DNA from 3 places in the Geobacillus thermopakistaniensis genome. Region 3 is predicted to be linked to each of the others. Evidence: riboswitches for the same ligand, from Rfam matches in the RefSeq annotation. Region 3 holds a riboswitch; each other region holds the start of a gene.
What was found. A riboswitch is a leader RNA that binds a small molecule or an ion and turns the genes downstream of it on or off. The one in region 3 is predicted to bind S-adenosylmethionine.
Positions count from the first base shown of each region.

Region 1: linked by a shared signal. The riboswitch ahead of T260_RS130295 (bifunctional homocysteine S-methyltransferase/methylenetetrahydrofolate reductase) and the one ahead of T260_RS132720 (methionine ABC transporter ATP-binding protein) in region 3 are both predicted to bind S-adenosylmethionine.
Region 2: linked by a shared signal. The riboswitch ahead of T260_RS129850 (methionine biosynthesis PLP-dependent protein) and the one ahead of T260_RS132720 (methionine ABC transporter ATP-binding protein) in region 3 are both predicted to bind S-adenosylmethionine.

Region 1 covers NZ_AYSF01000045.1:34,215-37,487, forward strand. Annotated here, with positions in the region: gene T260_RS130305 (ABC transporter ATP-binding protein) at 1-863, opposite strand, end outside; gene T260_RS130300 (DUF7577 domain-containing protein) at 1,187-1,570, shown strand; SAM riboswitch class I at 1,684-1,786, shown strand; gene T260_RS130295 (bifunctional homocysteine S-methyltransferase/methylenetetrahydrofolate reductase) at 1,858-3,273, shown strand, end outside.
Region 2 covers NZ_AYSF01000048.1:6,188-9,460, forward strand. Annotated here, with positions in the region: gene metC (cystathionine beta-lyase) at 1-185, opposite strand, end outside; gene T260_RS129850 (methionine biosynthesis PLP-dependent protein) at 189-1,292, opposite strand; SAM riboswitch class I at 1,494-1,604, opposite strand; gene T260_RS129845 (GTNG_0744 family esterase) at 1,791-2,519, shown strand; gene T260_RS129840 (YjcG family protein) at 2,618-3,139, shown strand; gene T260_RS129835 (GNAT family N-acetyltransferase) at 3,141-3,273, shown strand, end outside.
Region 3 covers NZ_AYSF01000034.1:196,484-199,756, reverse strand. Annotated here, with positions in the region: gene T260_RS132715 (methionine ABC transporter permease) at 1-430, opposite strand, end outside; gene T260_RS132720 (methionine ABC transporter ATP-binding protein) at 420-1,448, opposite strand; SAM riboswitch class I at 1,536-1,645, opposite strand; gene T260_RS132725 (hypothetical protein) at 1,719-2,066, opposite strand; gene T260_RS132730 (thioredoxin family protein) at 2,212-2,529, opposite strand; gene T260_RS132735 (toprim domain-containing protein) at 2,526-2,885, opposite strand; gene T260_RS132740 (YusG family protein) at 2,984-3,220, opposite strand.

The DNA.
Region 1 (3,273 bases), on a different contig from region 3:
TCTTCCGGCGCCGCGAGCTCCAAATCTTCCGGGCGGATGACGACATCGACCGGTTCGTTTGGCGCGAAGCCGCGGTCAACACACGCAAACTGTTTGCCGGCAAATTCGACGAGGAAATCGTCGATCATGCGCCCTGACAAAATGTTCGATTCGCCAATGAAATCGGCGACGAATCGATTGACAGGCTCGTCGTAAATGTCTTTCGGCGTCCCAAACTGCTGAATTTTCCCTTTATTCAGAACAAAAATGTAATCGGACATCGCCAGCGCTTCTTCTTGATCATGCGTGACAAAAATAAACGTAATGCCCAATCGGCGCTGCAATTCACGAAGTTCATACTGCATTTCCGTGCGCAGTTTCAAATCCAAGGCTGACAGCGGTTCATCCAAGAGCAGCACCTCAGGTTCATTGACAATCGCCCGGGCAATGGCGACGCGCTGACGCTGGCCGCCTGACATTTCTTGAATGCGGCGGCGCTCATAGCCGTCTAAGTTGACAAACCGAAGCGCTTCCCTCACTTTCTCGCGAATGTCGGTTTCTTTCATCTTTTTCACGCGCAAACCAAACGCAACGTTTTCAAACACATCGAGATGAGGGAACAATGCATAGTCTTGAAAAACAGTGTTGACTTGCCGTTTGTTCGGCGGGACGTTTTGAATCGGCTTTCCGTGGAAATAAATCGTTCCTTCCGTCGGCTCGATAAACCCGGCAATCAGCCGCAAAATCGTTGTCTTCCCACAACCCGATGGTCCAAGCAGCGTATAAAACTTCCCGCGCTCCATCGCAAAACTGACATCATCCAGTACGGCTGCGCCGTCGTATTCCTTCGTCACTCGCTCGAAGCGGATGATTTCTCCGTTCACTTTCAGCCCCCCGTCTTCTTCATCTCCATCATTCCTAATTAGAACATAGAGACAATGAAAGTGCAATGACAAAACGATCGTTGAACGGTCTTCCCACCCATGCCAATGCTTAAGAAGCGAAAAATGGTCGATGATGCAATTGATAAGGCAACATACCGCCCGTTTTCCTCTCTTACAAGACATAATCAAGGTATTGAAAAATAAATCCAATTAAAAATCTAATATTTTTGCCTCTATCGGCTCAAACGTTTCTATGTGAACATGGAAAAAACCAATTTTTTCTATTATAATATATCTATGAATTCTGTTAGGGAGGAATGAAATTGAAAAGCATCAAACCCGGCCGCGGTCCGTCGATGCAAGGACTCTTCGGCAGCATCGCCGCTGTGTTGTTCGGCATCTTTTGGATGGTGATGGCATTCTCCATCACCGCGGACTCGCCGTTTCCCGCCGCCCGCTTTTTTCCGTTTTTCGGCCTTGTCGTCATCGCCATCGGCGTATTTCAAGCGTTTTACCATTACAAAAATGCGACGGGAAAACAACGCATGTCCTTATTGGACATTGTCGACAGCGAGGAAGAGCCCGACCCGCTGAACGTCCGATTTGGAAGCCATAAACAGCCAAACAAGCATTGCCCTCATTGCGGCGGGCATGTGCAGCACAATTTCCAATTTTGCCCCCAATGTGGAAAAGAGCTTCTCCGTTGATCCGAGAAATTCTTTTTTGAAATTTCCTCGCTTCACCGTATTGAATAATTTCGAAAAATACATTAAATTATATAGTAATCATCAAAACGCTGCCGCACAATTGCATACGGACATTCTTATCAAGAGAGGGGGAGGGACTGGCCCGGTGAACCCTCAGCAACCTGGCCCGCGGCCAAGGTGCTAAATCCAGACAGGCGGAAGCCTGGAAGATAAGAAGAAGCGAATGAAAAGTCTTCTTCTTATAGAAGGCTTTTTTCTTTTACTACGGAGAAACGGGGGAATCGAACGTGGGATTGCTGGATAAGTTGAAAGAGCGCATTCTCATCGCCGACGGGGCGATGGGAACGCTTTTATATTCGCACGGCATTGACCGTTGTTTTGAAGAATTGAATCTATCCAATCCAGATGAAATCGTCCATATTCATGAAGCGTATATCGCCGCGGGCGCCGACGTCATTCAGACGAATACATACGGCGCCAACTATGTGAAACTCGCCCGCTACGGCCTTGAAGATGAGGTGCCGGCCATCAACCGCGCGGCGGTGCGGCTCGCCAGGCAAGCGGCGAACGGGCGGGCGTACGTGCTCGGGACGATCGGGGGGCTGCGCACGTTAAACAAAAGCGTCGTCACGCTCGAAGAAGTGAAACGGACGTTTCGCGAGCAGCTGTTTGTCCTGCTGGCTGAAGGAGTCGACGGCGTGCTGCTCGAGACGTATTACGATTTGGAAGAGTTGGAGACGGTGCTTGCCATCGCCCGCAAAGAGACCGACTTGCCGATTATCGCTCACGTCTCGCTCCATGAAGTCGGCGTCTTGCAAGATGGCACGCCGCTCGCGGACGCCCTTGCCCGCCTAGAGGCGCTCGGGGCCGATGTCGTCGGACTGAACTGTCGTCTCGGTCCATATCATATGCTTCGGTCGCTCGAGGAAGTGCCGCTGCCGAAGCAGGCATTTTTGTCGGCGTATCCGAACGCGAGCCTCCCGGATTACCGCGATGGCCGGCTTGTCTATGAGACGAACGCTGAATATTTCGAGGAAACAGCCAAAGCGTTCCGCGACCAAGGGGTGCGCTTGATCGGCGGGTGCTGCGGCACGACGCCGAAGCATATCGCAGCGATGGCAAAAGCGCTCTCCGACCGAACGCCGGTGACGGAAAAAACGGTGAAACGGCGCGCGGTGTCTGTATCAGTGCAAGCGGATCGGCCCGCCCCATCTCCCCTTCCCGAGCTTGCCCGCACGCGCCGCTCGGTCATTGTGGAGCTGGATCCGCCGAAAAAATTGGGGATTGACAAGTTTCTTGCTGGGGCGAAAGCGCTCCATGACGCCGGCATCGATGCGCTGACGTTGGCCGACAACTCGCTCGCCACGCCGCGCATCAGCAACGCCGCTGTCGCCACGATCATCAAGGAGCAGCTCGGCATCCGCCCGCTTGTGCATATTACATGCCGCGATCGCAATTTGATCGGCTTGCAGTCGCATTTGATGGGCTTGCATACGCTCGGCATCACCGACGTGCTCGCCATTACCGGCGACCCGTCGAAAATCGGCGACTTCCCAGGAGCAACGTCGGTGTATGATTTATCATCGTTCGATTTGATCCGCTTGATCCGCCAGTTTAACGAAGGGCTGTCGTACTCGGGCAAACCGCTTGGGCAAAAAACGAACTTCTCGATCGGCGCTGCGTTCAACCCGAACGTCCGCCAT
Region 2 (3,273 bases), on a different contig from region 3:
GTTTCCTCAAGCGCCTCGCGCGTCGGGTTGCTGGAGCGGCTGTAGTCGTATTTGCCGAATGAATCGAAATCGAACTGATGGAACGTGGAGGCGTGCTGGATCGGCACGCTCACCGCCCCCGTTTCGCGGTCGACTTTCCATTCGTTATGGAGCAGTTTCGTCGAAAACGCCCATTCCTGTTCCATCGCTTACACCTCTTTCATGTTTTTCAATGCCTGCGCCAAATCGGCGATCAAATCGTCAGCGTGCTCAATGCCGACCGAGAAACGGAGCAGCCGGTTGCAAATACCGTTTTGGATGCGGATTTCCTCAGGAATGTCCGCATGCGTCTGCGTCGCTGGGTACGTAATAAAGCTTTCGACTCCGCCCAGGCTTTCCGCGAACGTAATGAGGCGCAAGCTTTTTAAAAACCCGTTCACCCACTTTTCATCGGCAATCCGGAACGACAGCATCCCGCCTCTTCCTGGATATAAGACGTCTGTAACATCTTCATGTTCGCGCAAAAAGGCGCTGATGCGCTTGGCGTTTTCTTCATGCTGGCGCATCCTTAGCGCCAGCGTTTTCATCCCGCGAATCAACAGCCACGAATCAAACGGCGACAAAACCGCGCCGATGGCGTTCTGATACTCGGCCAGGCGTTGACAGAGCTCCTCGCCCTTGGCGACGACAAGGCCAGCCAACACGTCGTTATGGCCGCCTAAATATTTCGTGGCGCTGTGGATGACAATATCGGCGCCTTGTTCGATCGGGCGTTGAAGCACCGGTGTATAAAACGTGTTGTCAACGATCAACAAAAGCCCATGCCGCTTGGCGAATTCGGAGACGGCGCGGATATCGGTCTCATGCATAAGCGGGTTCGTCGGTGTTTCCAGGAAAATCGCTTTCGTTTTTTCGGTGATACACGCTTCCACCGCAGCGAGATCAGCAAAATCGACGTAATGGAATCCAAGACCATACTTGCGCCAGCCGCGCTCAAACAGGCGGTACGTGCCGCCGTAAAGGTCGGCCGATACGAGAAACTCATCTCCGCTCTCAAACAAGGCGAGCACCGTCTGAATGGCGGCCATGCCGGAGCTGAACGCATAGCCTTGGTCGCCGCCTTCCAGTCTCGCGATCGCTTCTTCGACGATTTTGCGCGTGGGGTTGCCGGTGCGGATGTAGTCAAACCCAGTCGACTCTCCGATGCCGGCATGGCGGTAGGCGGTGGAAAAATAAACCGGCGGGTTGACCGTCCCCGTCACCGTTTCGCTCCGGTTGCCAATTTGCGCTAACAACGTCTCCAGTTTCTCCATCTCATCTCTCTCCTTCTGCTGAAAATTCCATCATGGATCAACGGCCGACCACTTAATGCCCAACGAAGCACCACTGTCCGTTGGGCAGAGGCCAAGCGCCTTCGTCCGAAACCGCCTCGCGGTTGATGGAAGCGGCCGCTTGAATAAATAAAAAAAGTCTTCTAAGAAGAAGACTTTTCCATACACATGGGGTCATGCTTCTTCTTATCTGCCGAATTGAATGCTCAATTCGCTGGATTTAGCACCTGGCCGTCGGGCGGCTGGTTGCTGAAGCTTCATTGGGCCAGTTCCCTCCGCTTCTCTTGATAAGAATGGGACGCGTATTCAATTTTTTTAAATTTAATAAAAATGTAACGCATTCCCCACGTTTTTGCAAGCCATTTTTTTGTCAGCGGTGCGATTCGGCAAATTCGCGAAAAATTCGAGCCCTTCATTAACATCTTTGGGCGCAAATATGTTACAATAACAGATGAACTTACGCTTTCATGGAGGATGGTCATGGCGACAGCAACAGGAACGATGCGCGACTGCAAGTTGTACAGCAGAGAGCTGCAAGAAGAAATCGAACTGCTCATCTACTTGCCAAGCAATTTTTCGCCGCTTTACAAATATTCTTTATTAATCGCGCAAGACGGCAAAGATTATTTTATGTATGGAAAAATGAAAACCGTCATCGAAACGCTGATGGCAGAAGGAACAATCGACCGGACGATCGTCGTCGGCATCCCGTATCGGAACGTCAACGACCGCTACGAGAAATACCACCCGGAAGGACGAAAGCACGAAGCATACCTTCGTTTTTTAGCCCATGAGCTCGTCCCGTTTTTGGACCGCGAACTGCCGACATACCAAATGGGCAAAGGCCGGGCGCTGATCGGCGATTCGCTCGGCGGAACGGTGTCGCTTCTAGCCGGGTTGTTGTATCCGCATACATTTGGGAAAATCGCCATGCAGTCCCCCTATATCGATGACTCGGTATTGGCGCGCATCCGCTCATTCCGCGATCCATCGCTCCTTTCGCTTTACCATTCTGTTGGCACAGAGGAAACAGCGGTGAAAACGACGGATGGCCATGTGCGCGATTTTATCACCCCGAATCGAATGGCGCGGGACTTGTTTATGGAAAAACGGTTTGCTTATACGTACCATGAGTTCGAAGGCGGCCATGCGTGGACGTATTGGCAGCCGGATGTACCCCGGGCCGTAGCCGCTGTTTTATCATTATAGGACAAAACGGAGCAACTTCAAAGATGTCGAAGCCGCCGCATCCATTCCGTGCGTTTCCTGTGCATGGAAAAAGAACTGGTTCAAGGAGGGAAAACAAAATGAAGTACGGCATTGTGATCTTTCCGCCAAAACGGATTCAGGACTTCGCCAACTCGTACCGGAAACGGTACGACAGCCATTACGCCCTCATCCCGCCGCATATTACGCTGAAATACCCATTTGAAGCGGATGAGGAGCAAATAAAAAAAATGGCGAAAGAGTTGCGCCGCATTGCGGCGGAAACACCTCCCATTCCGATCAAAGTGACGAAATTCAGCTCGTTTTACCCGACAAGCAACATCATTTATTTGAAGGTGGAACCAAACGACGTGCTCGAGCGCCTTCATGAACAACTGCACAGCGGCTTGTTCGCCGGAAAGCCGGAGTTTGTGTTCGTGCCTCACATTACGATCGGCCGCGATTTGCCGGGCGCAGAATATGCGGACGTCTACAGCCAGCTGAAGCTGCAAGATGTGCACTTCGAGGAGACCGTCGACCGCTTCCATCTTCTCTATCAGCTGGAAAACGGCTCGTGGACCGTCTATGAAACGTTTATCGTCGGAGGAAAGGAAACGGTCTGAGATGAACATTGCGATTGGCACAACGCAAGATCGCGCTTTGTACGAAGACGCCTTGCGCGTCCGCCGGCTCGTATTCATTGAGGAGCAAAACGTGCCGGAAGACGAGGAAATCGACGCATTCGAGGACGACTCGT
Region 3 (3,273 bases):
GCAGCACTTTCCAAATGATCGTCCACGTTGAGGCGCCCATCGCTTGGGCTGCTTCGATGACGCCTTTATCAATTTCGCGAAGAGCGATTTCGACCATGCGGGCGTAAAACGGCGCGGCCCCAATGACCAAAGCCGGCAATGCCGCATTGGCGCCAAGCATCGTCCCGACGAGCCATGTTGTAAACGGAATGAGCAAAATGATCAAAATAATAAACGGAATAGAGCGGAAAATGTTCACAAACGCAGCAATCACTGTATTGACAAACCGGTTTTCCCATAGGTTGCCCTTCGCTGTCAAAAATAGAAGCAAGCCAAGAACGATTCCGAGGACGAAAGTGGCCGCCACCGCCACTCCCGTCATATACAGCGTCTCGACCGTCGCCGCCCACATCGTCTCCCATTGCACGTTCGGCAGGAGGTTAGCGAGCATCGTGAATCACCTCCACCGCTACTTGCTGGCGTTGAATATAGTCAAGCGCCCGGTCGATTTCATCCCTCGCCCCGTCGAGGTGCACGAACAGCACCCCATAGGCGCCTTGATGGGTTTGCGAAATTTTCCCTTGCAAAATGTTGACATCGACGGCAAACTGACGCACCACTTCGGTGATGAGCGGCTTTCCGGCTGCCGCGCCGACGAACGTCAGCTGCGCGATCAGCCCGCTCGGGTATTGGCCAAACAAATGAGAAATCGCCTCTTCCGTCTCCTCGGGCTCGATCAGCTGCTTGACGAACCGTTTCGTAATCGGTTGCTGCGGGTTGCGGAACACATGCAGCACTTCGCCTTGCTCGACGATTCGGCCGCTTTCCATCACCGCAACGCGGTCGCAAATTTTGCGGATGACGTGCATTTCATGGGTGATCAGCACAATCGTCAGCCCGAGACGCTTGTTGATGTCAACGAGCAAGTCCAAAATCGCATCGGTCGTCTGCGGGTCCAACGCCGATGTCGCCTCGTCGCACAGCAAGACTTTCGGGTTGTTGGCGAGCGCCCGGGCGATGCCGACCCGCTGCTTTTGCCCGCCGCTCAGCTGCGACGGGTAGGCATCCTCGCGCCCGGAAAGGCCGACAAGCTCGATCAATTCATCCACCCGCTTGTTCCGCTCCTCTTTCGGGACGCCGGCAATTTCAAGCGGAAAGGCAATGTTTTCCCTGACTGTGCGAGACCAAAGCAAGTTGAAATGCTGGAAAATCATCCCGATTTCTTGGCGCGCCTTGCGCAGCTCCCGCCCTTTCACGCGCGTCATATCGCGCCCGGCGACGACCACCCGGCCGCTCGTCGGCTTCTCGAGCCCATTGAGCAAGCGGATGAGCGTGCTTTTCCCAGCGCCGCTGTAGCCGATAATGCCGAAAATTTCTCCTTCGCGAATCTCAAGCGACACATTGTCGACTGCCGTGACCGAACCGTTGGCCGCTTGATAGATTTTCGTCACTTGTTCGAGTGTAATCATCGTTTCACCTTCCTCCCCAAGCGGCAGAGCGCAAAAAGAAAACCTTTCTGCCCGCAGAGAACAGAAAGGTATTGTGCACCATTCCGTCTCTTATCTCTCAAAGCAGGCCGCTTTGTGTGAATTGGCACCATTTCAGCACATGCGCTGACGGTTGCCGGGCTTCATTGGGCACATCCCTCCACCTCTCTTGATAAGAGCGCAACAATCGCCTATTCAATTGACTACGAATGTGATTGTATCATTGTCTGTCGAAGCGTGTCAACATCTTTTTTATCCGACGTCCCGATAAGGCTTGGCCAAATGGAGGAGCGATTCAAGAAGCAAAAGCTGGCGGAAGCTTCCTGACACGTGCACTTCACGCAACCGGACGAGCTGCTGCAGCTTCAGTTCGCCGTTCAGCAGGGACGCGAGCGCCTCTTTGGAACCGCGCACCGTCAATGTTTTCCGTTCATCGTTTTCCATCCCTCTAGCGGCTGATTCCTTGCCGATCAACAGCAAGGCGGTTTCGTCATCGCTTTCAAACCGAACATACAGCTGCTCATCCGGCAAAATCGGCACCAAATGGCGCAACACTTGCATCCGTTCCACGAACTGCCCAACTAATTCACGCATTTCCATGGATATCCCCTCCCCCATTTTTATTTTTTCACTTCCACCTGAAGAGGAGAAATCCTTTACAAAAATCTCGACAACCCGTTGACGAACGAGCGCCGTTTTTGTCATTTCCCAAGAAATGTGTCAAACAGCGTCAAAAAAAGGCGAATCATCGGGACGGCAAGCAGGCTTGAATCACTTCGTACAAATACGGAACGGAATGAAAGGCATACCACTTGCCTGCGACCGTTCCGTCCCTAAAAAGAAGCAGGCAAGGAACGCTTTCAATTTTCCACGCAACGGCCTGCTCAGGGATATAGTTGATGTCCGTTTCGTAAAACGGCAGCGCCGGAAACAACTGCTCCACCACCGTGAGCATCCGCCGCGCCAGCTGGCACGTGCCGCACAGCGGGGTATACAAGTAAAGGGCCAGAAGCGGCTCGACTTCCACCACTCGCATGACATCGTTTCGGTCGATCGCTTTCACTCGCCTCTTCCCCTCATGAGCGATTCGATGCGGACGTCGAAACGAGCGCGCAACAGCACTTGCGCCAAGTGCCAAGGCGGAGCGGCCGCCACTTCGCGATACGCCCGGTCAATGTAAAGATGCTCCGCCTCTGGAAACATGCGGCGAAACTGCCGGCGCAATTTTTCTCCCGCCTCATCGGCATCGGCCAAGACGTATACATCGCATCCTTCCAGCTCATCGGCCAGCTCCTCAAGGCGCGCATCACTGATCGTGCCGTTTGTGCAGACGATGACGACTGGTTCGTTCAGCACCGCCGCCACTTTTTGCTTGTCTGATCGCCCTTCGACGATGATCACTTTTTCCACGCGTCGCATGTCCGACCCACCTAACTTCAAATGAGGATACTATTATTGTATGTCTTGCGCCGGCCAAATGTTGAAAATGAAAAGCAACGGCCATCCACCGTTGCCTTTCAACACCAGCCCGCTTCCCCGTCGCAATCGACATATTTTTGGTCCGGCTCAACGGTAGCGGTCACCTGTTTGTAAATTCTTCCGTTTTGTTCGGTATACCCCTTTTTCAACGGGACGGCCGCCGGAAGCGGAAGGCGCCCGATGAGCTCTCCTTCCTCGTACAACTCCAGCGAGCGGCCGTTCAGTTTGCCGATGATCCGGTCCGTGACATCTATGCGCGTCGTTTGCAGCGCCATCGCGAGCACCCCTTTTTTCAATCAAATTCCGGTATGTATAGAGTGCCCGAATC